2 regions of the Thermoanaerobacterium xylanolyticum LX-11 genome follow, and region 1 is predicted to be linked to the other one. Evidence: riboswitches for the same ligand, from Rfam matches in the RefSeq annotation. Region 1 holds a riboswitch; the other holds the start of a gene.
What was found. Region 1 has a riboswitch for fluoride ahead of THEXY_RS03095 (MutS-related protein). Riboswitches for the same ligand answer to the same signal wherever they lie in the genome.
Positions count from the first base shown of each region.

Region 2: another riboswitch for fluoride. It lies ahead of crcB (fluoride efflux transporter CrcB); the one in region 1 lies ahead of THEXY_RS03095 (MutS-related protein).

Region 1 covers NC_015555.1:618,303-624,011, forward strand. Annotated here, with positions in the region: gene THEXY_RS03080 (geranylgeranyl reductase family protein) at 47-1,204, shown strand; gene THEXY_RS03085 (copper ion binding protein) at 1,286-1,510, shown strand; gene cysK (cysteine synthase A) at 1,661-2,593, shown strand; fluoride riboswitch at 2,664-2,727, shown strand; gene THEXY_RS03095 (MutS-related protein) at 2,791-4,326, shown strand; gene THEXY_RS03100 (MutS-related protein) at 4,323-5,709, shown strand, end outside.
Region 2 covers NC_015555.1:45,757-63,753, reverse strand. Annotated here, with positions in the region: rRNA gene THEXY_RS00310 (23S ribosomal RNA) at 1-1,631, opposite strand, end outside; rRNA gene THEXY_RS00305 (16S ribosomal RNA) at 1,965-3,552, opposite strand; gene THEXY_RS00300 (DUF1657 domain-containing protein) at 3,889-4,137, opposite strand; gene THEXY_RS00295 (pro-sigmaK processing inhibitor BofA family protein) at 4,225-4,497, opposite strand; gene THEXY_RS00290 (DUF2508 family protein) at 4,550-4,816, opposite strand; gene THEXY_RS00285 (HD-GYP domain-containing protein) at 4,865-6,046, opposite strand; gene crcB (fluoride efflux transporter CrcB) at 6,089-6,460, opposite strand; gene crcB (fluoride efflux transporter CrcB) at 6,460-6,861, opposite strand; fluoride riboswitch at 6,918-6,978, opposite strand; gene recR (recombination mediator RecR) at 7,033-7,632, opposite strand; gene THEXY_RS00265 (YbaB/EbfC family nucleoid-associated protein) at 7,646-7,981, opposite strand; gene dnaX (DNA polymerase III subunit gamma/tau) at 8,051-9,643, opposite strand; gene THEXY_RS00255 (HD domain-containing phosphohydrolase) at 9,702-11,594, opposite strand; RNA gene ffs (signal recognition particle sRNA large type) at 11,749-12,014, opposite strand; tRNA gene THEXY_RS00250 (tRNA-Ser) at 12,151-12,244, opposite strand; tRNA gene THEXY_RS00245 (tRNA-Ser) at 12,257-12,346, opposite strand; gene THEXY_RS00240 (nucleoside deaminase) at 12,350-12,778, opposite strand; tRNA gene THEXY_RS00235 (tRNA-Arg) at 12,793-12,869, opposite strand; gene THEXY_RS00230 (response regulator transcription factor) at 13,430-13,702, opposite strand; gene ltrA (group II intron reverse transcriptase/maturase) at 13,909-15,315, opposite strand; gene THEXY_RS00220 (hypothetical protein) at 15,704-15,976, opposite strand; gene THEXY_RS00215 (putative bifunctional diguanylate cyclase/phosphodiesterase) at 16,145-17,413, opposite strand; gene THEXY_RS00210 (CheR family methyltransferase) at 17,611-17,997, opposite strand, start outside.

The DNA.
Region 1 (5,709 bases):
TATTTAGTATGTTTTGCAATTATAATTGAATTTAGAGGTGAAAGAAATGTATGATGTAATTATTGTTGGTGGAGGACCTGCAGGATCTACATTAGGAAGAAAGCTGTCTAAAGAAGGATATAAGGTATTGTTGATAGAAAAGCATGTTTTTCCGAGGTACAAAGCCTGCGGTGGCGGAATAACTAAAAGGTGTTACAAATTATTAGATATTGATATAAGCCAATGCGTAGAAGATATTACAAATGAAATCATTTTTAGATTTCCTAATGATAGAACAATAGCTTTGCAGACTGGTGAGCCCATAATATACCAAGTAGATAGGACTAAATTTGATAAATATTTAATAGATAAAGCAGCTTATCATGGGTGTGAAATATATGATGGTGAATTATTTTATGACTTTTATCAGCATGATAAGGGACTTGTCGTTGTGACAGACAGGGGTGAATATGAGACAAAGGTTTTAGTAGGTGCAGATGGAATAAACAGCAATGTGGCACATAAAGCAAACTTAATAAATGGCAAAAAAGGCATAGCACTTGAAGGTGAAGTATACGTGGATAATAGCTTAATCGATGGATTAAAAGGGAAAGTTGTGGTAGATTTCAATGCAATAAGATATGGGTATGGATGGGTATTCCCCAAAGGTGACAGATTGTCTATTGGTGTCGGGACTTTTTTAAACAAAGTTTCAGACATAAAAGAAATGCTATCTAAAATGATAGAGGAAAATGTGGACGGAAATATAAAAGACTGCAAAATTTACGGGCATCAGTTGTCGTTTCCTGATGGGAGCGATGGTGTATTTAACAACGATAAAATAATATTGATTGGAGATGCTACAAGGCTTGCTGATCCATTTACAGGCGAAGGAATATACAATGCTTTGCTTACTGCAGACATATCATTTGATGTTCTAAAAAAGCATTTCAGTGGAGAATGTGGATTGGATGAATACACTATTAGACTCAATAGAGAAGTTGTGCCAGATGTTGGTTGGGCATATAGATTAGCGCAATTTACTTACAATAACATGGATTTCATAGAAAAATCAGTAAGATATTTTCCTAATGTGCTATCATACTTTGTAGATATAATGATGGGTGATAATACATATAAGAATTTTAAATTAAAAGTTCCAATGTATTCACTGCGGGTAATGACTTCTAAGACGAAAATTAAAGTAGAAAAAAACGTGTCATGAAGTAATTGACTTTAAACTGTAGTTAAATTAAACTATTTATAGGTGATACCCCTTATGAGTATATGAAAGGAGAATTTAAATATGGGTTTGTTTGGTTCAAAAGGTGAGACTACAACGATTGATGTGAGAGGCATGTCATGCAACCATTGCAAAATGACTGTAGAGAAAGCATTAAAAGGTCTTGATGGAGTGTCAAAAGCGACAGTAGACTTGGATAAGGCCAATGCAACTGTAACATACGATCCTAAAAAAGTTACTATAGATGACATGAAAAAAGCGATTATTGACGCAGGATATGAAGCTTAATATTTTTATTTATGCTTAACCGCTAATGCGGTTATTTTTTATATTTAATGTATAATAAGTTTAAAAATGTTATTTACAAAAGGCTTTTTTTGCTATATAATTATTACATAAAATCCAATCGGAATAGTATAATTTAAAGGAGAGGATATAATGGCAAAGATTGCAAAAAACCTTACGGATTTAATAGGCAATACGCCGCTATTGGAATTATCAAACTACAATAAAGAAAATAATCTTGAAGCAAGGCTTATAGCAAAATTAGAGTACTTTAATCCATTAAGCAGCGTAAAGGACAGAATCGGATATGCTATGATTAAAGATGCAGAAGAAAAGGGGCTTATAAACAAAGACACTGTTATTATTGAGCCAACCAGTGGCAATACAGGAATAGCGCTGGCTTTTGTTGCAGCGGCTAAGAAATACAGATTAATATTGACTATGCCTGAGACTATGAGCATTGAAAGAAGAAATTTGCTTAAAGCGCTTGGTGCTGAAATAGTTTTGACTCCAGGGGCGGAAGGCATGTCTGGAGCTGTAAAAAAGGCTGAGGAGCTGGCAAAGCAGTACGGAAATGCATTTATACCGCAACAGTTCAAAAACCCTGTCAATCCAGAAATACATAGAAAGACAACAGCAGAAGAAATATGGAGAGACACTGATGGCAATGTGGATATATTTGTTGCAGGCATTGGCACAGGTGGGACAATTACAGGCGTTGGTGAGGTTTTAAAATCAAGGAAACCTGATGTAAAGATTGTAGCAGTTGAGCCTGCTGATTCTCCAGTTCTATCTGGTGGAAGACCTGGTCCACATAAGATACAAGGTATAGGCGCGGGATTTGTACCTGATGTCTTGAATAGAGAAATCATTGATGAGATATACCAGGTTAAGAATAATGAGGCATTTGAGACGTCAAGAGCATTGGCAAAATCTGAAGGATTATTAGTTGGAATATCATCAGGTGCAGCCGCATTTGCAGCGACTCAGATTGCAAAGAGGCCAGAAAATAAAGGCAAGACGATAGTCGTATTGCTTCCCGATACAGGTGAAAGATACCTGTCAACAACACTGTATCAAGATTAATGAAAGGATAGTATATTGATCAAAAAAGTTCTTCCATATTGATGAATAAAATGATATAATATACTTGACAATAAAAGAAGAGGATGAAGCTCCCTCATTTAATTTGCTGAAAAGCTGATGGCTTCTACAAATAATGTAGATAGCTATCGGCTTTTTATATTATTTTGCTACTTTAATTAGTTCAGGAGGTGTAACAAATGGCGTTTCAAAGTATATTGTTTATAAATGCTGAAGATATTACAAACGTTGATTTATTAAATGAACCAGTATTTTTTAAAGATTTGAACATTGATCAAATAATAGATGCAATAACATTCGGTAGAAACGAATATAACCTTAAACCGTTTTTTTATAAATCGCCTATTAACAAAGAAACAATCGTATATCGCCAAGAAATAATGAAAGAATTAGAAAACAATTCGCTTTTTATGTCTGTAAAATCTTTTTCTGAAAAATTTCAGCATATGAGGGAAGCTTTAAAAAAGATTGATAAGATTTATTATAAATATCAAAAGGAAAGATGGTTTTTAGATGCAGTTAATTTATATGTTGATGCTGTAGTTTCTTTTGCTAATGATTTAACACATATAGATTTAAATTCTACTGGCTTTATTGCATTTCGAGAATACATTTTAAATTATGTTAATAGTAATTCTTTTGTATCTTTGAATGAAGCGACAAAAAAACTTGAAGAGGACTTATCATCTGTAAAGTACAGCATACTCATAAGAGGAAACAGTATAAAAGTAAGCAAATACGAATCAGAGATAAATTATAGTAACATTGTGGAAGAAACCTTTAAAAAGTTTAAAGAAGGAGAGGTAAAAGATTATAGGAAGAAGTTTTCAGAGTACGATGATATGAATCACGTGGAAGCAAAAATTTTAGATTTGGTAGCCCAACTTTATAAAAAAATATTTGAGGAGCTTGATGATTACTGCATTAAAAATAGCCATTTTATAGATGATAAAATCGGTACATTTGAACGTGAGGTACAGTTTTACATGTCATATTTGGAATTTATTTCAAAGTTTAAAGATGTAGGATTGAAATTTTGTTATCCACAGGTTGAAAGCCAATCAAAAGAAGTTTTTGACTATGGGTGCTTTGATTTGGCATTAGCTAATAAACTTATTTCTAATAAATCGACAGTCGTCACAAACGATTTTTACTTAAGTGGCAATGAGAGAATCTTTGTTGTATCTGGGCCTAATCAAGGTGGTAAAACGACATTTGCCAGGACATTTGGACAAGTTCATTATCTTGCCAGCATTGGATGCCCTGTTCCAGGATATAAAGCGCGGCTATTTTTATATGACAATATCTTTACACACTTTGAAAGAGAAGAAAATGTAAATGAACTCCACGGAAAATTAGAAGATGAATTGATTAGGATTTATGATATTCTCTCAAAAGCTACGTCAGATAGCATTGTTATACTGAATGAAATATTTACTTCTACTACTCTGGAAGATGCTATTTTTCTCAGCAAAAAGGTAATGGATAGAATTATAGATCTGGATTTGCTTTGTGTTTGGGTTACATTTATAGATGAATTATCCACTTATAACGAAAAGACTGTAAGTGTAGTTAGTACGGTCGTACCTGATAATCCATCGCTTAGAACCTATAAGGTTGTAAGAAAGCCTGCTGATGGTTTGTCTTATGCCATTACAATTGCGGAAAAATACAGACTTACCTATGAGCATATTAAGGAGCGTGTAAACAGATGAAGACATTTTTGCTGTACAAAAATCGCGATTTTGATATGAAACAGGAATTGCCATGGAATGAACAAATATTGGTACAGGATTTGGGATTGAATGCGGTTTTTGATGCTATGGCACAAGGTGATGAGTTTTTGTACGATGTAGCTTATAAAGTCATTCTAACAAGTATAAATGATGTAAATGAGATAATTTATCGTCAGGATATTCTCAAAGATTGTCTAAAATATCCCTCTATAATAAGAAGCATTTATGACATTGCGGTAGAAACATTGGAAAATGAGAAAAAAAATTTTTGGAGCATTTTTAGCAGCTATCCATCGTCAATTTTGCATAGCTCAATTGAGCTTATGTACATGTATGTTGATATGCTTATTAAATTGAGAAAGATTGCGGAAGAACATTTTCACAAATTTGAATCAGAAGGTTTTAAATCATTATTTTCAATGCTACAAAAAGAATTAAATGATGAGTACATTGAAACTGTAAAAACACATTTAAAAGAATTGAAATTTGAAAATGGAGTATTGATAAGTGCGGAATTGGGAAAAGGTAATAAAGGGATTAATTACATTCTCAGAAGGCCTAATGAAATCAAACAGAGTTTAATTGAAAAGATTTTTTCCAAAAAGGCTTCGGCTTTTACTTTTTACATTGCCGATCGGGATGAAAGTGGCATGAAGGCTTTATCAGAATTAAAAGATAGAGGCATAAATCTTGCAGCAAATGCTTTAGCGCAGTCTGCAGATCACATTAATGGCTTTTTTAAAATGCTTAAAACAGAATTAGCCTTTTATGTAGGATGCATTAATCTGTATGAAGAACTTACTAAAATAGGTGAACCTATATGCTTTCCTGTGCCTTTATCTGCAGAGAATAGAAGACACTCTTATTCGGGTTTATATGATATAAGCTTGTCTCTGACGATGAAAAAGAAAGTAGTGTCAAATGATTTGAATGCTGACAGAAAAGATCTTTTCGTCATAACAGGTGCTAACCAAGGGGGAAAAACGACATTTTTAAGAAGCATTGGCCTGGCGCAGTTAATGATGCAGTCTGGCATGTTTGTGGGAGCAGAGAAATTTTCATCAAATATATGTATTGGATTATTTACACATTTTAAAAGAGAAGAAGATGAAGAAATGAACAGCGGTAAATTAGACGAAGAATTAAGCAGGATGAGTGATATTGTTGATAATATAAAGCAAAATTCCATGATACTTTTTAATGAATCATTTGCAGCTACAAATGAAAGGGAAGGCTCAGAGATTTCAAGACAGATAATAAGTGCATTACTGGAAGTTAAAGTAAAGATATTTTTTGTCACTCATCTTTATGAATTATCACGCAGCTTGTACGATAAAAAAATGGACAATGCGATTTTTTTAA
Region 2 (17,997 bases), 570 kb from region 1:
ACTTCACTCAAAGCTCTTTTCGTCGCTGCTTGGACGTGCTCTACCAACCGCACGCTTTTCTTATCTCGCTGCGTCCTTGCTTCTCTTTTGACGGATTTCGGTGGTACCGGATTTATTACCGGTTCTCCATCGCCTACGCTTTCGCCTCGGCTTAGGTCCCGACTTACCCTGGGCGGATTATCCTTCCCCAGGAATCCTTAGGCTTTCGACGGTAAGGTTTCTCGCCTTACTCTCGTTACTTATACCGGCATTCTCTCTACTGTACTGTCCAGATTCGCTTTCGCTTGTCCTTCGTCCTGTACAGTACGCTCCCCTACCATTCTTTCTTTAGAATCCGTAGCTTCGGTGGCATGTTTTAGCCCCGTTTATTTTCGGCGCGGGATTTCTCGACCAGTGAGCTATTACGCACTCTTTGAATGTATGGCTGCTTCTAAGCCAACATCCTGGTTGTCTTGGAAATCCTACTTCCTTTTCCACTTAACATGCTCTTTGGGACCTTAGCTGTCGGTCTGGGCTCTTTCCCTTTTGACCACGGATCTTATCACTCGTAGTCTGACTCCCAGGGTCTCAATATGGCATTCGGAGTTTGATAGGGTTCGGTAACCTCTTTGGCCCCTAGTCCATTCAGTGCTCTACCTCCATATTTCCTTCCCCCTGAGGCTAGCCCTAAAGCTATTTCGGGGAGAACCAGCTATCTCCGAGCTCGATTGGAATTTCTCCGCTACCCACAATTCATCCCATGACTTTTCAACGTCAACGTGGTTCGGGCCTCCACCAGATCTTACTCCGGCTTCACCCTGATCATGGGTAGGTCGCACGGTTTCGGGTCTATGATATGCAACTTTCGCCCTTTTAAGACTCGCTTTCGCTTCGGCTCCGCTTTCGCTTAACCTCGCTGCATATCTATAACTCGCCGGTCCGTTCTACAAAAAGTACGTGGTCGTCCGGCTCTCAACTGGACACGCTAGTTCTTTTTTCTTCTCTCTAACATGTTCAGTTGAGTGCCGGACTTCCACTGCTTGTGGACATATGGTTTCAGGTTCTCTTTCACTCCCCTCCCGGGGTTCTTTTCACCTTTCCCTCACGGTACTATGCGCTATCGGTCACTTAGGAGTATTTAGCCTTGGGAGATGGTCCTCCCGTCTTCCCACCGGGTTGCCTATCCTGTGGTACTCTGGATCCCACTCGGTATTTGAAGCTTTCGCCTACAGGGCTTTCACCTTCTTTGGCCTGCCTTCCCAGGTCTGTTCGGCTTCGCTTTTTTATACCTTCTTGTGGTCCTAAACCCCCGGCACTCAATTAGAACTGCTATTTCTCTATTTTTGCTTTTTTAACAATTCTAATTGAGTGCCGGGTTTGGGCTCTTTCCTTTTCGCTCGCCACTACTCAGGAAATCGACTTTTTCTTTCTTTTCCTCGCGCTACTTAGATGTTTCAGTTCACGCGGTGTCCCTTCCTCATGGCTATGTGTTCACCATGGGATGCTTAAGTATTACCTTAAGCGGGTTTCCCCATTCGGAGATCTCCGGATCTGCGTCTGCTTGCGACTCCCCGGAGCGTTTCGCCGCTTGCTGCGTCCTTCTTCGGCTCTAAGTGCCTGGGCATCCACCATACGCCCTTTCTAACTTGACCTATTGTTTCCTCGTTTTTCTTCGTTACCCATATTTGCATTGTGCAGTTTTCAAGGTTCACTTCTCTGAGGGCTTAAACCCTCAAAACTGAACAGTGAGATATCGTATTTATTTTATCGCTCACATAGGCTCCGTGTTCTATGTGTCTTCGATTCTTTTCGCTCGTTTCGCTAACGGCACTTAACGACGTCCTGTCGTAGTGCCTCTCGCGTGGTCCTTCACGCTCGCACGCTTCACTCGCTTCATTCATCGGACACATTTACGAACACTCCGCTATATGTTCGCTCTTAAAATAAATACTCTTTCTTTTCTTTATTGTAGGATTGCTCCTTAGAAAGGAGGTGATCCAGCCGCACCTTCCGATACGGCTACCTTGTTACGACTTCACCCCAATCATTTACCCCACCTTCGGCAGCTCCTTCCTTGCGGTTAGGTCACTGACTTCGGGTGTTGTAAACTCTCGTGGTGTGACGGGCGGTGTGTACAAGGCCCGGGAACGTATTCACCGCGGCATGCTGATCCGCGATTACTAGCAACTCCGTCTTCATGCAGGCGGGTTGCAGCCTGCAATCTGAACTGGGACCTGTTTTCTGGGATTCGCTCCGGATCGCTCCTTCGCTGCCCTCTGTTCAGGCCATTGTAGCACGTGTGTAGCCCAGGGCATAAAGGGCATGATGATTTGACGTCATCCCCGCCTTCCTCCGTGTTATCCACGGCAGTCTCGGTAGAGTCCCCGTCTTTACGCTGGTAACTACCAACAGGGGTTGCGCTCGTTGCGGGACTTAACCCAACATCTCACGACACGAGCTGACGACAACCATGCACCACCTGTCTCACAGCTCCTCTTTCGAGGCACTCCGGTATTTCTACCGGATTCTGTGGATGTCAAGCCCTGGTAAGGTTCTTCGCGTTGCTTCGAATTAAACCACATGCTCCGCTGCTTGTGCGGGCCCCCGTCAATTCCTTTGAGTTTCAACCTTGCGGCCGTACTCCCCAGGCGGGATACTTATTGCGTTAACTCCGGCACGGATTATACTAACCCACACCTAGTATCCATCGTTTACGGCGTGGACTACCAGGGTATCTAATCCTGTTTGCTCCCCACGCTTTCGCACCTCAGCGTCAGTTCAAGTCCAGAGAGCCGCTTTCGCCACTGGTATTCTTCCTGATCTCTACGCATTTCACCGCTACACCAGGAATTCCGCTCTCCTCTCCTTGACTCAAGCTATTTAGTTTCAGATGCATACCCTCGGTTGAGCCCAGGTTTTTCACATCTGACTTTTATAGCCGCCTACGTGCTCTTTACGCCCAGTAATTCCGGACAACGCTCGCCCCCTACGTATTACCGCGGCTGCTGGCACGTAGTTAGCCGGGGCTTTCGTATGGTACCGTCATTATCTTCCCATACTATTGAGCTTTACGACCCGAAGGCCTTCTTCGCTCACGCGGCGTCGCTGTGTCAGGGTTTCCCCCATTGCACAATATTCCCCACTGCTGCCTCCCGTAGGAGTCTGGACCGTGTCTCAGTTCCAGTGTGGCCGTTCACCCTCTCAGGCCGGCTACCCATCGTCGCCTTGGTGGGCTTTTACCCCGCCAACTAGCTAATGGGACGCGGACTCATCCTATAGCGGATTTCTCCTTTCTTCAAGCAATGATGCCATTACTTGACATTATCCGGTATTAGCACCCCTTTCGGGGTGTTATCCCAGTCTACAGGGTAGATTGTCCACGCGTTACTCACCCGTCCGCCGCTATCCGGCACTCAACTCCGCGTTTACTCTTATTTCTCTCTTTTTCTGCTTTCTTTTCTCTTTGCTGTCTTTTTTTCTGTAAGCGCTTAGTTGAGTGCCGGATCGCTCGACTTGCATGTGTTAGGCACGCCGCCAGCGTTCGTCCTGAGCCAGGATCAAACTCTCATGTTTATATCCTTTGCTCGCATATCTCACTGTTCGGTTTTCAAGGTTCATTTCCCTCGCCGCTTATCGCGACATCGTCTATATTACCACATTATCTTCTCTCTGTCAACTGCTTTCTATTTGGTATTTTGTGGTAAATAATTTTAGAATCAATATATATAGTCGAATAATCTGTGCCTTATTAATATACCACATTTATTATTTATATTGCAATGCTCCTATTGCCCAAATTACAGCCAATAATTCATTTTATATCTAATTATCTTATAAATGCTTTATTTTTTCTCGTTTTATGTTAATTTTATGTAAAATTTTTGAGGCATCAATAGATGCCTCAAATACTCATTTTTTATTTGAAAGTATATTTTGCACTTGCTGTGTAGCCTGCTGCTGTTGATTCAATTTGTTATTTGAATTTATATAATTCAACCTATTGTTTAGCATATTTACGTGTCTTTGCATATCTTGCTGCATCTGCTGAAACATCTGCTTAGCTGCTGGATCATCTGTCGCACTGGCAAACTGCGCGTACGTTCCAAGTGCAGACTGTGCTGCAGCAACAGCCTTTTCGATATCGCTTTTTACAGTCATCTTTGTAACCTCCTTAATAAAATATTACCTTTTTTATTATTTCTATTAAGGAGATTATTTACACTTATAATTATTTGGAAATTTATATTACACGATATACTGCAGCACAATAAGCAAAATCACTCCAGGTATGCCTAAAAAGCCTACAACTAAAGCTGTTATAGGATTTATGCCGACATATATTCCAAATGTCTTTCCAGCAATATTTATAAAAAATAAGACTAATGCTCCTACTACTCCATTTAAAATAAGCCTTATAAGAAATTTTCTCGGTACAACCAATAACCACCCAAGTATGTATAATAAAAAAAGTCCCACTACATATGCTATTATTATATTGTATTCAATGCTTAAATTCATAAAAATTCCCCCTTAATACATCCTATGATTATTATATTAAGAGGGGGACAAATTATGATATAAGCGAATTGAAATTATCAAAATTCACACCGTTTTCTTTAGCTTTTTTAAGTAAATAAGTATACTTCTTTCTCAATGACTCTATGTTGTAAATAGCTTGATCAATTAAGTCAGGATCTGTAACACTTTGAAAATACATTTCCGCATCTTTTAACTGTCTCATGGTGTTTTTCACTTCATCTATCAAAGCATCATTTTCATCATTTGTTTCTTCTTTTGTAGCTGATATCTCCCTAAAAATTTTATATAGCGTGCCCATATAATACCTCCTCATCCATATTATTGACAGTTATATGGATGAGTATACTTATTTGTTCACTTTTTGTATTTCTCTTATTATCTCCAGCGATTTCCCATCTACCTTATTTTGCTTGACCAATTTATAGATCACATCGATTGCTTCAATATGTGACACACCTTTTCTATAAGGTCTATCTTCTGTCAGTGCTTGGTATATATCGCAAACAGCCATAAGCCTTGAAATTCCATCAAGGTCTTCTCCAGTAAGTCCTTCTGGATACCCTGAGCCATCCAATTTCTCATGATGATTTGCAGCCCATTCAGCTATATCATCAATTCCTCCTATCTCACGTAGTATTATTTTAGTAAAGTATGTATGTGACTTTATCGTCATAAATTCTTTTTCGGTAAGCTTTCCTGGCTTGTCCAATATTTCATTTGGTATGGCCAACTTGCCCAAATCATGCAAAAGACCTGATATCTTAACCTTTTGAACTGTAATTTGATCGTATCCAGAAATTGTAGCTGCTTTATGAGCAATTTCAGAAATGCCTTTTGAATGGTTGTACGTAAAGTGGCTTTTGTTATCAATTATTTTTGAAAAAACTTCAGCGATATTCTCAAGAGCATCTATTCCGAGCACCATAATTTCATTTTTTATGTACGGTTTTAAGACATCAAACTGATTATAATTTTCATAATCCAGCCAAAACTTTTCTTGTTTCATTAGATCTTTAAACACACTTACCAATAGTGGATTAAACGCCTTTCCGGATTCTAAATCAAGCCATTTCTTTATGTTTTCCCTTGTATCGTACTCATTGAGTTTCTTGGATATAATGCTGTACCTTATGTCAAATTGATCTGCTAAATATATTATCTGTGCTTCTAAAGGAATGGAGTTTCCACTAAGATGGAAATACCCACTTCCATCCCAATTTTCATGATGATACTTGATGATTTCAGAAAACTCATCCCCTTTCGGCATTTCTTTTACAAATTCGCTTCCTTTTAACGAATGCTTCCATGTGCTATCATGGTTAATGTCCTCAACTATATCGCTTTTTCCTATATCGTGTAAAAAGGCAGAATAAAAGATCTTATATTCTTCGTCGTTTTTAACGCCAATATTTCGTGCCAGTCTTATGCCAACATAGGCAACTTTTCTCGCATGTCCAAAATTTCTTTTTTCCATCACATCTAATGATAGCGATAACGCTGAAAGCAATCTAAAATAGTCTAATATCAAAATCTCATACCTCCCTCCTTCTATACTTCTATAATACATTATTTAAAACAAACTTCCAATATAGTATCCTAAAAAAGCGCCAATAAGTCCAACAACGACAGTAACAGATGAATACAAAAATGCATGTATATAATGTTTTTTTCGAAAAAGATCTATTGTCTCATGAGAAAAGGTAGAATATGTAGTAAAAGCACCTATAAATCCTGTCATGATAAACAATTTTACATCATTATCAAATAGATGGATAAGCTTAGGACTTGATAAAAAACTTAATAATAAGGCACCTGTTACGTTTATGATAAATGTTTCTAATGGCACTACAAATTCCCTACTCTCTTTTATGTGTCTGGATATTTCATACCTTAATATTGCTCCCAAAACTCCTCCAAAGCCTACTAACAGCATATTTAGCATCAATTTTCTTCACGCCCTTTAATTATTTTTGCTGTCTTATCTCCTAACTCAAATCCCATAAAAGACATAATAAATCCTATAAGTATTGACAGAAGGACATACGTTACTGCAACTGCGATTCTCCCATTTCTCAGTAGATCCATAGTCTCTTTAGTGAACGTAGAAAATGTAGTGAAGGCACCTATAAATCCTGTCGTAATAGCAAGTCTTATATTGAAATTTATATTAAATTCTTCCAGGGTTAAATTTGAAATATAGCTCAGCAAAAATGACCCAAAAATATTTATAAAAAATGTCTCAATAGGAAATACAGTATGCAATATACTTTGATAATAAGTAGAAATTAAATATCTTAATATTGCCCCAAAAAAGCCGCCTACTCCTATATAGATGTATTCCATGAAAATCACCCTTCCATTTTCATTTTAAGTAATAAATATACTCCTATCAGGTAGTATACCCAATAGGAGCCATTAGCATCATCGCATTTAATGGTGAGCTCCTTCACCAGTCTTAATTATATTATAATCCAAACAAATTTTATGTCAAATTAATTTTCAGTAAACTTTAATTTACATTTCCCTTCTGCCTTCTAAAGCTCTGGACAGTGTTACAGAATCTGTGTATTCGAGGTCACCGCCTACTGGTACACCGTGTGCAATTCTTGTTACCTTTATTCCAAAAGGTTTTATCAGCTTTGCAATGTACATGGCAGTTGCCTCGCCTTCTATATCTGGATTTGTAGCTAATATTATTTCATTGATTTCAGCATCTTTTATCCTCTCCAACAGCTCTTTTATCTTTATATCCTCTGGCCCTATTCCATCCATAGGCGATATTGCACCGTGAAGTACATGGTATAATCCTCGATATTCCCTCGTCTTTTCCATCGCTACTACGTCTTTAGGATCGGAAACTACACATATGGTATGTGTATCCCTCGTCTCGTCACTGCATATACTGCAAAGCTCACTGTCAGTAAAGTTATAGCACTTTTTACAGTATCTTAAATTGTTCTTTGCTTCTAAAATAGCATTAGACAAATTGACAACATCATCTAAAGGCATATCTAAGATGTAAAACGCCAGTCTCTGAGCTGTCTTGCGTCCAATGCCGGGGAGTCTTGATAATTCATCAATAAGCCTTGACAATGACCTCGAATATACGTTCATTAATTAACTCACCTCAGAACAAGCCAGGTATGTTGAAACCTCCTGTTATTTTTCCCATCTCTTCTGCAATCATCTTTTCAGCACTTCTTAAAGCTTGATTTACTGCAGCCAATACAAGATCCTCCAGCATCTCTACATCGTCTTTGTCAACGACATCCGGATCGATCTTTATACTTATAAGTTCCTTTCTGCCATTTGCCACTACCTTTACAGCTCCACCGCCTGCAGACTCCTCAACCGTCTTGTTTTCAAGCTCCTCCTGCATTTTCTTCATTTGCTCCTGCATCTGCTGCGCTTGCTTTATCATGTTGTTCATGTTAAAACCGCCAGGAAATCCTCCTTTAGCCATCCAAATACCTCCTAATTAATTTTGTATTCTCTCTTATTTATATGCTAATTTTGACTTAGTAGTGATTAATCAATCTATTATTTCTACATCGCCAAAATATTTTTTTACTGCCTCAATTAACTGTTCATCTTCATTTTTTTCTTCTATAGCAAAAACTATGTTGTAATCATTACCTGTCAGTCTTTTAATAACATCTTTGATGTAATCTTTATTTTCGATTTTATTAAGTTCTTCTTTATAAAACACATGCTCCTTTGGATATTCTATCACAAAATTGCCATCTTTCAAATACGGTTTGCCTAAGCTTAAAAAAGAAAAAATCATCGGCCTGTCTTTCATTATCATACTTAACAGTTTTTTGAAAACTTCATTTACATTTATCTCAATGTTCTTATCTACTTTATCAACTATATCATCAGTTTTTTTCGCTTCTTTTTTTATCACTACATCATCAAAAACCCCTTCAGATTTTAAAGTTTTATCATTAGCGACAATATCCTTCTCTACAAACGGCATCATCTTACCGCTTTTAATCACATTCTCCAACTTATTTAGTCTATCTAATATGCTGTCTATATCAGGTGAGATTTCCGGATTTATAAGCTTAAGCAATGTTATCTCCAGCATTATTCTGGGAGATTGAGCATATCTTATTTTCCCCTGAAGATCTATCAATTTCTCTAACGCATTTGATAAAAACGCCATATCAAATAAAGATGCCTTCTCGATTACATCATTTATCTCTGTTTCTAATATCTCTTCTGACTCATCACCACATGTTTTGTATACAATCACATCTCTCAAAAAAGATAACAGAGCTTTCACCAAATTATTTACGTCTATGCCGTAAAGCATCAACTTATCTATCTGTTTTATGATTTCTTTTCCATCTCTATCGTTTAAACTATTCACTAAAGCAAACAACGTATCATCATTTACAGTGCCGAGTATATCGCACACATCATCATACGTTAAAACATCGCTGTATGAAGCACACTGCTCAAGTATGCTTATAGCATCCCTCATAGAACCATTTCCATGCTTGGCAATCAGTGCAATTGCTTTACCGTCTATATTTATTTGGCTGTCTTCAGCTATTTTCTTTATATTCTGTGAAATGACTTTCGATGATATCCTTTTAAAGTCAAACCTTTGACACCTTGACAAAATAGTTGCAGGTATCTTGTTTGGCTCAGTTGTAGCTAAAATAAATATCGCATGCTGTGGAGGCTCTTCAAGTGTTTTTAAAAGGGCATTAAAGGCACTGCCAGATAGCATATGGACTTCATCTATAATGTACACCTTGTACTTACATGAAGATGGAGCATATATGATGTTGTCCCTCAATTCTCTCACATCATCAACGCTGTTATTCGACGCCGCATCTATCTCTATTATGTCCATTAGAGAATTGTTATTAGCAGACTCGCATATCTGACATTTGTTGCAGGGCTCCCCATCTACGCTATTAGGACAATTAACAGCTTTTGCAAAAATCTTCGCAACACTTGTCTTGCCTGTACCTCTTGTACCGCAAAAAAGGTATGCATGTCCTATTCGTCCGCTTTTTATCTGATTTTTTAAAGTTCTGACAATATGATTTTGCCCCAAAACTTCACAAAAACTTTTGGGCCTATACTTTCTGTACAGTGATTGGTACATAAAAAAACACCTCATTTACTTAATTGTAACAAAAAAAAGGATACTTTTCTATATCCTTTTAGTTTGCTATTTCCGTTTCTATTTTAATCCTCTCCATCTTTTTTCTATCCCTCATGTAAATAGATATTACGCTGTCAACCACCCTCGGATTAAACTGTGTGCCTTTGTATTTCAACAATTCATTTACAGCCTCGTCAAAGGAAATACCTTTCCTATACGATCTATCAGATGTCATAGCGTCGAATGAATCCGCCACACACAGTATCGCAGCAATCAGCGGTATATTGTCGTCATTAAGCCCAAACGGATATCCTTTCCCATCATATCTTTCGTGGTGCTTTTCAATTCCATCTATTATATCCTTAGATAGTCCAATTGGTTCTAATATTTTTCTGGATATTTTTGGATGTTGTTTTATTTTGTCGTACTCCTCACTTGTAAGTTTTCCAGGTTTGGTAAGTATACTGTCAGCCACTCCTATCTTTCCTATATCATGCAGCAAACCAGCAATTCTTATCTTTTCTATCTCATCTTTTGGCAGTCCCATGCTTTCGGCTATAATTGCAGCGTACTTCGAAACTCTAAGCGAATGCCCTTTAGTATACTTATCCTTTGCCTCAACAGCATGAGCCAAAGCATCGATGGTCCTAAAGTACCAATTCCTCATGTCGTCATATAGATTTGCATTTTCTATGGCAACAGACACACTATCAGCAACAGATCTCAACAAGCTTATATCATTGGCAAGCCTTGAAGTTGTTAATATGTTTAAGATTCCCACAGCCTTATCTTTAGATATGAGTGGAACAGCTATTACGTTTTTTACATTTAATTCTTTCAATCGCAAAAGCAAATTATCATCTATCGGGAATTTATTAGGATCCAAAACAGTAATTTCTTTTGAAACAAGAAGCTTAACATTTTCATCCGACGACAACGACAACTCTTTTAAAAGAGGCATGTCTCTCAATTCCCCTGCTGCTACCATAAGCTCTAATCTTCCTGACTCATTTATTGTCCTTATGGTACAAAGTGGTGAAGAAAGTATGGTGGATATTTTCTCAGCAATAGAATATAGAACATCTCGAGGTTCTAAATTTTTAGTCAGCAATTGCGTCACATTTCCTATAGCCAGAATCTGCCTATTTCTCTCCATTATCTCTTTTTTCGCATTATTGTAATCAGTTATATCCCTCGACAAACCTTGAATTCCCACTATCTCATTTTCATTGTTCTTTATTACCTTAGCTCTCGTTTCTGTAAGAAGTATTGAACCATCTCTTTTTTTGAATTTTATTTCCGCCATGCTTATTCTACCATTCATCAGATCTTCCATGATCTTCTTATCGTCGTCATGAACGAATTCTGTGATTTTTCTGCCTGTCATCTCGTCTGGCATGTAATCTAAATATCTTACTGATCTATTATTAATAAACTCTATATTGTATTCACCATCAGTAAACCAAAGAATATCTGAAATATTGTCTACCAGTGTCCTATACCTTGATTCCGATTTCTCAAGTTCGTTTGTCACAGCTTCCATCTGCTCATAAGACGCCTCAAGCTCTGCATAGTAATCTTGCAATTCATTGTTTTTCTTTAAAAGCTCCTGAGATTCCCTTTTTAACTCTTCATAAGTTGACTTTAGCTTATGTGACATTTCTCTAAAACTTCTTGATAACTCTACAAATTCTTCTGAAACATCTATATCAATATTATAATCGTATTCACCATCTATTATACGTTTAACGCCTTTATTCAACTTTTCTATTGGATATGACAAGTGCTTTGACTCTGTCATTGCTATAAAAGCCGAAATAAACAATATCAAAAAAGAAGCAAATATGTTATTGCCTATGCCTTTTACTATGTGGACAAACGAAAGTAGATATACAAAGACTGAAACTCCGAATATTATGACAAACAAACGATTGCGATAACTTCTAAACATAAATACCTCCCTAAGCAGTAAAAGTCACTATTAGTATAGTCGACAATGCCCAAAAAAACTTTACACAAATTTTAAATATCTGAATATTTTTTGATATAATATTTTTTGTGTATGTATTAAAATTTTTTAGTAAAAGATAATAAAAATAAAAAGGCCGCACACCCGACTCTGTCATGTTACCATAAGCGTTACATAAGCAGTTAACTCCACTCAAGCACTCCCCCGGCACATGAAAGTATTTGCTTACCGTTGCTTCCTTCCAGACCTGGCGGGGTTCACAAATTTCCATTGCGGAGGACTTGAATATCATAATCACTTACTTATGCCAGCCTTACAGTAATCATGCCTCGGCTCGGGAATTCGACCCTGCTATAGCGGATTGCAGGTTACAGGGCACCGCTACCTCCCCATCTAGTACGGCCATGTAAGTCTTTTTTAACTTACAACATTATTTTGTGCAATGCAAGACCTATTATACATCGTCTATATGTAAAAATCAACACATGGATTGAAATTTTTAATGGATGTTATGGATTAAGATGGGAATTACATTTAATGGCGGAGAGAGAGGGATTCGAACCCTCGGTACCCGTTTTGAGGGTACACACGATTTCCAGTCGTGCGCCTTAGACCAGCTCAGCCATCTCTCCATGATATTTCCATGGCGGAGAGAGTGAGATTCGAACTCACGAGGCGGGAATCCGCCCACTCGCTTTCGAGGCGAGCGCTTTCGACCACTCAGCCATCTCTCCAGATCACCTTAGTCTACTAAAAAAATCATTTATCAATTTTTTGCACTCATCTTCCATGATGCCAAAATAAACTTCTGCTTTTTTATTTAAAAGATCATATACAGTACCTGCAGCACCGTTATCACGACTCTCTGCGCCTACATACACTCTTTTTATCCGAGACTCTATTATTGCACCTGCACACATTGGACATGGCTCTAATGTGACATAGAGCGATGCACCATTAAGCCTCCAATCGCCAATGCTTTTGCAAGCATCCTTTATAGCATTGATTTCAGCGTGCTGCGTCGCATCTTTTTCTGTTTCTTTTAGATTGTAGCCTCTGCCAATAATGATGCCATCTTTAACTACAACTGCACCAACCGGCATCTCTCCAAGTTTAAAGCTTATAATAGCCTCATCTATAGCAGCCTTCATAAACTCGTTGTACATCTTAATCACACAAATGGTGCGCCCGAGAGGACTCGAACCTCCGGCACACGGTTTAGGAAACCGTTGCTCTATCCTGCTGAGCTACGGGCGCATGATTTATATTATATATAAATTTTCAAATTTGTCAATATCATAGTGGTGCGCCCGACAGGATTCGAACCCGTGGCCTTTTGATTCGTAGTCCCAATTAGGCCACTTTTTTCGAATATCGTTTATTTCCCTTTAGTGCCTCTAACGCGCACCATTTCAACGTTTCGTTCACTTATATCATTATACAATATATGTTGAAATTAATCAAGTTTTTTCAGTTCGCAACAGAGATTTCGCAATAAAATTCCAGCAAAAAATTTATCTTTACAAGAATTTTTATATTTTACATCTAGTTGAATATATGGTAATAGTAAATCCATTTAGATGCTAAAAAAGTTGCACTTTCCCCTTACCCCATGAATTTAATAATGAATTTCCAGTTTTGTTTCAAATTATGTCTTCACAAACAGTGGATTACTCCATCCAGTTTCTATGATAAATATCTCATCTTTTATATCTTCAATAATATCTATTTGAAGCATATGCTTTTCCCTAAAATTTCTTATACACCTATATTCTAACTTATATCTGCCTTTTTGTCTGTATAGTTTTCTGATATCATTATATTATTTTTACGTAATCAATTTTATCTTTAAAAATATCTCTATTTCCTAAAATCCTAAACATTATTTCAATTTTATTTTTCGCATTAAATTTTTTGTAAATATGATAAATGTGGTTTTTAACAGTATTCTTTTTTATGTGTAAAATATTAGCAATTTGATTGTTTTTATAGCCTTTAAATATATAAAAAAGTATCTCCATTTCTCTTTTTGTTAAATTTATGCTATCTACGTACTTGGCTAATTTTTTAAATTTTAATTCATTCCACATATAAAATCCCTTGCTGAATACTGCTCTAATTGCTTTAAACAACTCAGTTTGTTCAGCATTTTCAAAAATATACCCATTTATATTTGTTCCCAAGGCAGTATATAAGTACAAACAATCAATATATGAATCGAGTAGGAGGCGGTGACTAACCGCCGTCCTCTCACACCACCGTACGTACCGTTCGGTATACGGCGGTTCATTAAGATTTAATGTACGATTAGATACCTTTTTGATAAACTTCTATAACCTATGTCTTCGAAGTATTTATTTGTAAGAGTCATATTGAGTATTTGGCTATTGGATATTCTCCAGTAGCCTTTCCTCGTATTGGCGTATGCCCAGGCTTTTTGTTTTTCTACTCCTAATTTTATCAGATTGTCATACTTTGTTTTTGTCTTCTTCCATTGCTTCCATATACATGCTCTTAGTCTACGCCTTATCCATTCGTCAAGAGCTTTCATTATTCCTTTCGCATCTGCTAATCCAAAATAGTTAACCCATCCTGTCGTTATCTGATTCAATCTACGTATTCTGTATTCCATGCTTATTCCCTTGTTTCGATTGGTTATTTCTCTTACTTTTTCCTTAAACCTTTTGATGGATTTTTCATGAATCCTTATTCTTACTTCGTTTTCTTTTGTATAAAACGAAAATCCTAAGAATTTTCTTTTCCATGGTCTATCTACAGCACTTTTTGTTTCATTGACTTTTAGTTTTAATTTGGTTTCTATGAATTTCTTTATGCTTTTCATTACTCTGTTTCCTGCTGACCTGCTTTTTACGTATATGTTGCAATCATCTGCATATCGACAGAATTTATGTCCTCTTCTTTCTAGTTCTTTGTCTAGTTCATCTAACATTATGTTTGCTAGTAGCGGACTTAATGGCCCTCCTTGTGGTGTCCCTTCTTCTGTTGCTACTTTGATTCCATTTATCATTACTCCTGATTCTAAGTATCTTCGTATTAGCTTCAGTACTCGTTTGTCTCCTATCCGCTTTTCTAATTTGGACATTAGTATGTCGTGGTTTACTCTGTCAAAGAACTTTTCTAAGTCTATATCTACTACCCATGTGCATCCTTCGTTTATATATACTTCTGCGGCTATTACTGCGTCTTTTGCACTGCGTCTAGGTCTGAAACCATAACTGTTATCAGAGAATGTATGGTCGTATATTCCACTTAGTATTTGGGCTATTGCTTGTTGTATTAGTCTGTCTAGTACTGTAGGTATCCCTAGTAGTCTTGTTCCTCCATCTGGTTTTGGTATTTCTACTCTCAACACTGGTTGTGGTTTATATTTTCCTTCCAGTAATTGTTGCTTTATGGTCGGCCAGTTTTCTTTGAGATACGGTAGAAGTTCATCTACTTCCATCCCATCGACTCCATGGCTTCCTTTATTTGCAACTACTCGTTTGTATGCTTCTTTCATGTTTTCTCGGTCTAGTATCATTTCAAGCATATTACTGGTGTATCTTTGTACATTGTTTCTTCTATCTTTTGACGCCGATGATATACTATGCACTTCCGCTCTCTCTTGAAATTCCATTTCTTGATTGAGCGGATAGCCTCTTTGTTGAGTTGTCTGCAGTCTCTGCATATCTTTCGAGTTCATAAGATTTCCAAAACCTCCTAATGTTCGGTCCTTCCTTATCTATTCATGACTAGATAAGTACTATGACCTCTGCTGACTTCTCAAGGTTCAGCCATACATCACTGCATGGGTTGTCATTTCAGAGTTCACTTTAATGACTTATCCTTGAGACCTCCCCGGGTAAGAACGATAACCTTCATCTCGTCTATCTGCCAGATTTACTGTATGGGGTTCGGGTAGTGTTGGACTTCGTTTTGTTCAGCAAACTCGTCCGCCCCAATTCAGCCTCTTATCTGGTTCGTATTCCTCAGACCGAGATTTTGCCTACCGCTTCCTTCAGATTCCACCTCACGATGGACACCCTTGCGGTTCAGCTAGTGGTTCCCACTACCAAGCCCACAGCGGACTTTCACCGCCAAGTTATCGCCCATGCCGGGCGCACTGAAAATAGCAATATTATTTTGCTATTCATCTTTTTACTTTTTATATACCGAAATTGTTCAAGACAATAATTATATGAACTGCTATCACAAATAATTATTATATCCGGATAATAAATAGTACTTATATCCGCAATTTTTTTTGCATTAGCTATTACATTCATACCTAAATCTTTTTCAATTAAACTTGTTAATGCCTGTCTCTCTAATGAATATAAGCCCAAAACCATTATATTTATCATGTCGGCACATCCTTTTTATACCAATGTAATATACTAAATTGCATATAAATAATAATATTCCATTTTGTGCAGAATCTCTGATCGCAATTTATCTTAACTTTGTTACATAAGTTCTCTGTTGTCACTATATCAAATGAATCCTATATAAAATTTACTCGAACATGCAGATCAATTATTATTGAACATCAATTCTATCTCCTTTGAAGTTTTAGGTTTTGATATATAATAACCTTGTATCTTATCACAACCCCATTCTTTTAACATACCAAGTTGTTCTTTTGTTTCTACACCTTCCGCTATAACTTCATAGTTCATTTCTTTTGAAATATGCAAAATACCTTTGATCAAAGTTTTCACTTTATTTTCATTAATCCTGTCAATAAGACTCTTATCTATTTTGATAGTACTTATAGGAAACTCTATCATGTTTATCAATGAAGAATATCCTACTCCAAAATCATCTAATGAAATCTTTATTCCTCTTCTCAACAATTCTTTTATTTTATTTATCTCTTGTTTATTAATATTCAATATTTGAGTTTCAGTAAACTCCATTCCAACAAGATTTAATGCTGTATTGTATTTACTAATAAGTTGTTCAAATTTAAATAAAAAATCATCCTCTTTAAGTTGAAGAGGAGAAACATTAATGTTAACTTTAAGTGCAATTCCTCTATTTTGCCAATAATTTATCTGTTTAAAAACATCTTCAATAACCAAAATGCCAAATTCTTTAATGAAACCACTTTCTTCAATAACCGCAATGAATTGGGACGGAGAGATATCTCCATATTTCTTATTTTTCCATCTTACAAGAGCTTCAACTTCTTCCATTCTATTTTCTTTCAAATTATAAATAGGCTGAAATAAAAGGTAAAATTCATTGTTTAACATTGCTTTTTTGATATCTACGATCATCCCGGTTTTTTTTAGTGTATTATCCTCTGTAACTTTATCAAAAACGATATATTTTGATTTTCCTAGCATTTTAGCTTTAAGCATTGCAACATTTGCTTTTCTTATTATATCATCAATATGTTCTCCCGACTTTGGTATATAAATTCCAGCGTTTACTGTTGTCAAAATATCTTTACCTTCAACTTTAAAAAAATAATTAAACTTTTGTGTAACATCTTCTACAATATTTATTGTTTTGTCAAAATTACTGTGAAAAACAACAATGAACTCATCGCCATCGAATTTAAAAATCTTTCCACTTTCTTTTACTGTTTCAGTCAGTACCTTACTTATTTTAACTGATACTTTATTACCAAAAAGATGTCCATAAGAATTATTTATGTATGTTAAATTATCAAAATCAAAAAGAACAAATATAAACTTATTAGCATCTTGTTTATAATAATCATAGAGAAAATATCTATTAGGGAGATTAGTTAAATAATCATAATAATATTTATCATTAGATTTTACTTCCATATGGTACAACAGTTCATCCTTTCTTACTGATTTAAACTCATAATAAATGAAGTTTAATCAATCAAGCACAAAATACTTCGAATAAAACCTTAAATTATACTAACGATAGAACCATCTATCGACCATAAAAATAATATAATTATGCAGTGCAATCAAATTGTAACCGCACTGCTTAATCAGACTAAAATATAAATAATTTATTTTGTATATATATAAGCATTTTTATATTTCCGTAATTTAAATATAGGTGTAATACGACTCATGGACTCTGAATGACCTAAAAATATATATCCTCCATCTAAAAGAGCTTCATAAAAATAATTTGCCACTTGTCTACGAGATATATCATCAAAGTAAATAAGAACATTCCTGCAAAAAATCACATCAAAGTTCCTCATTTTTTGCATTTCTGTTTTATCAATCAAATTCAACTGAAAAAATGCAATATTCTTTTTGAGCTTTGGTATTACCTCATAATACTGATCATTATGGTAAAAATAACGCTTTTTATACTCTTCAGGTACTACCCGGAGAGATCTTTCTAAATATAGTCCTCGTTCGGCTTTTTTTAAAACATCTGTATT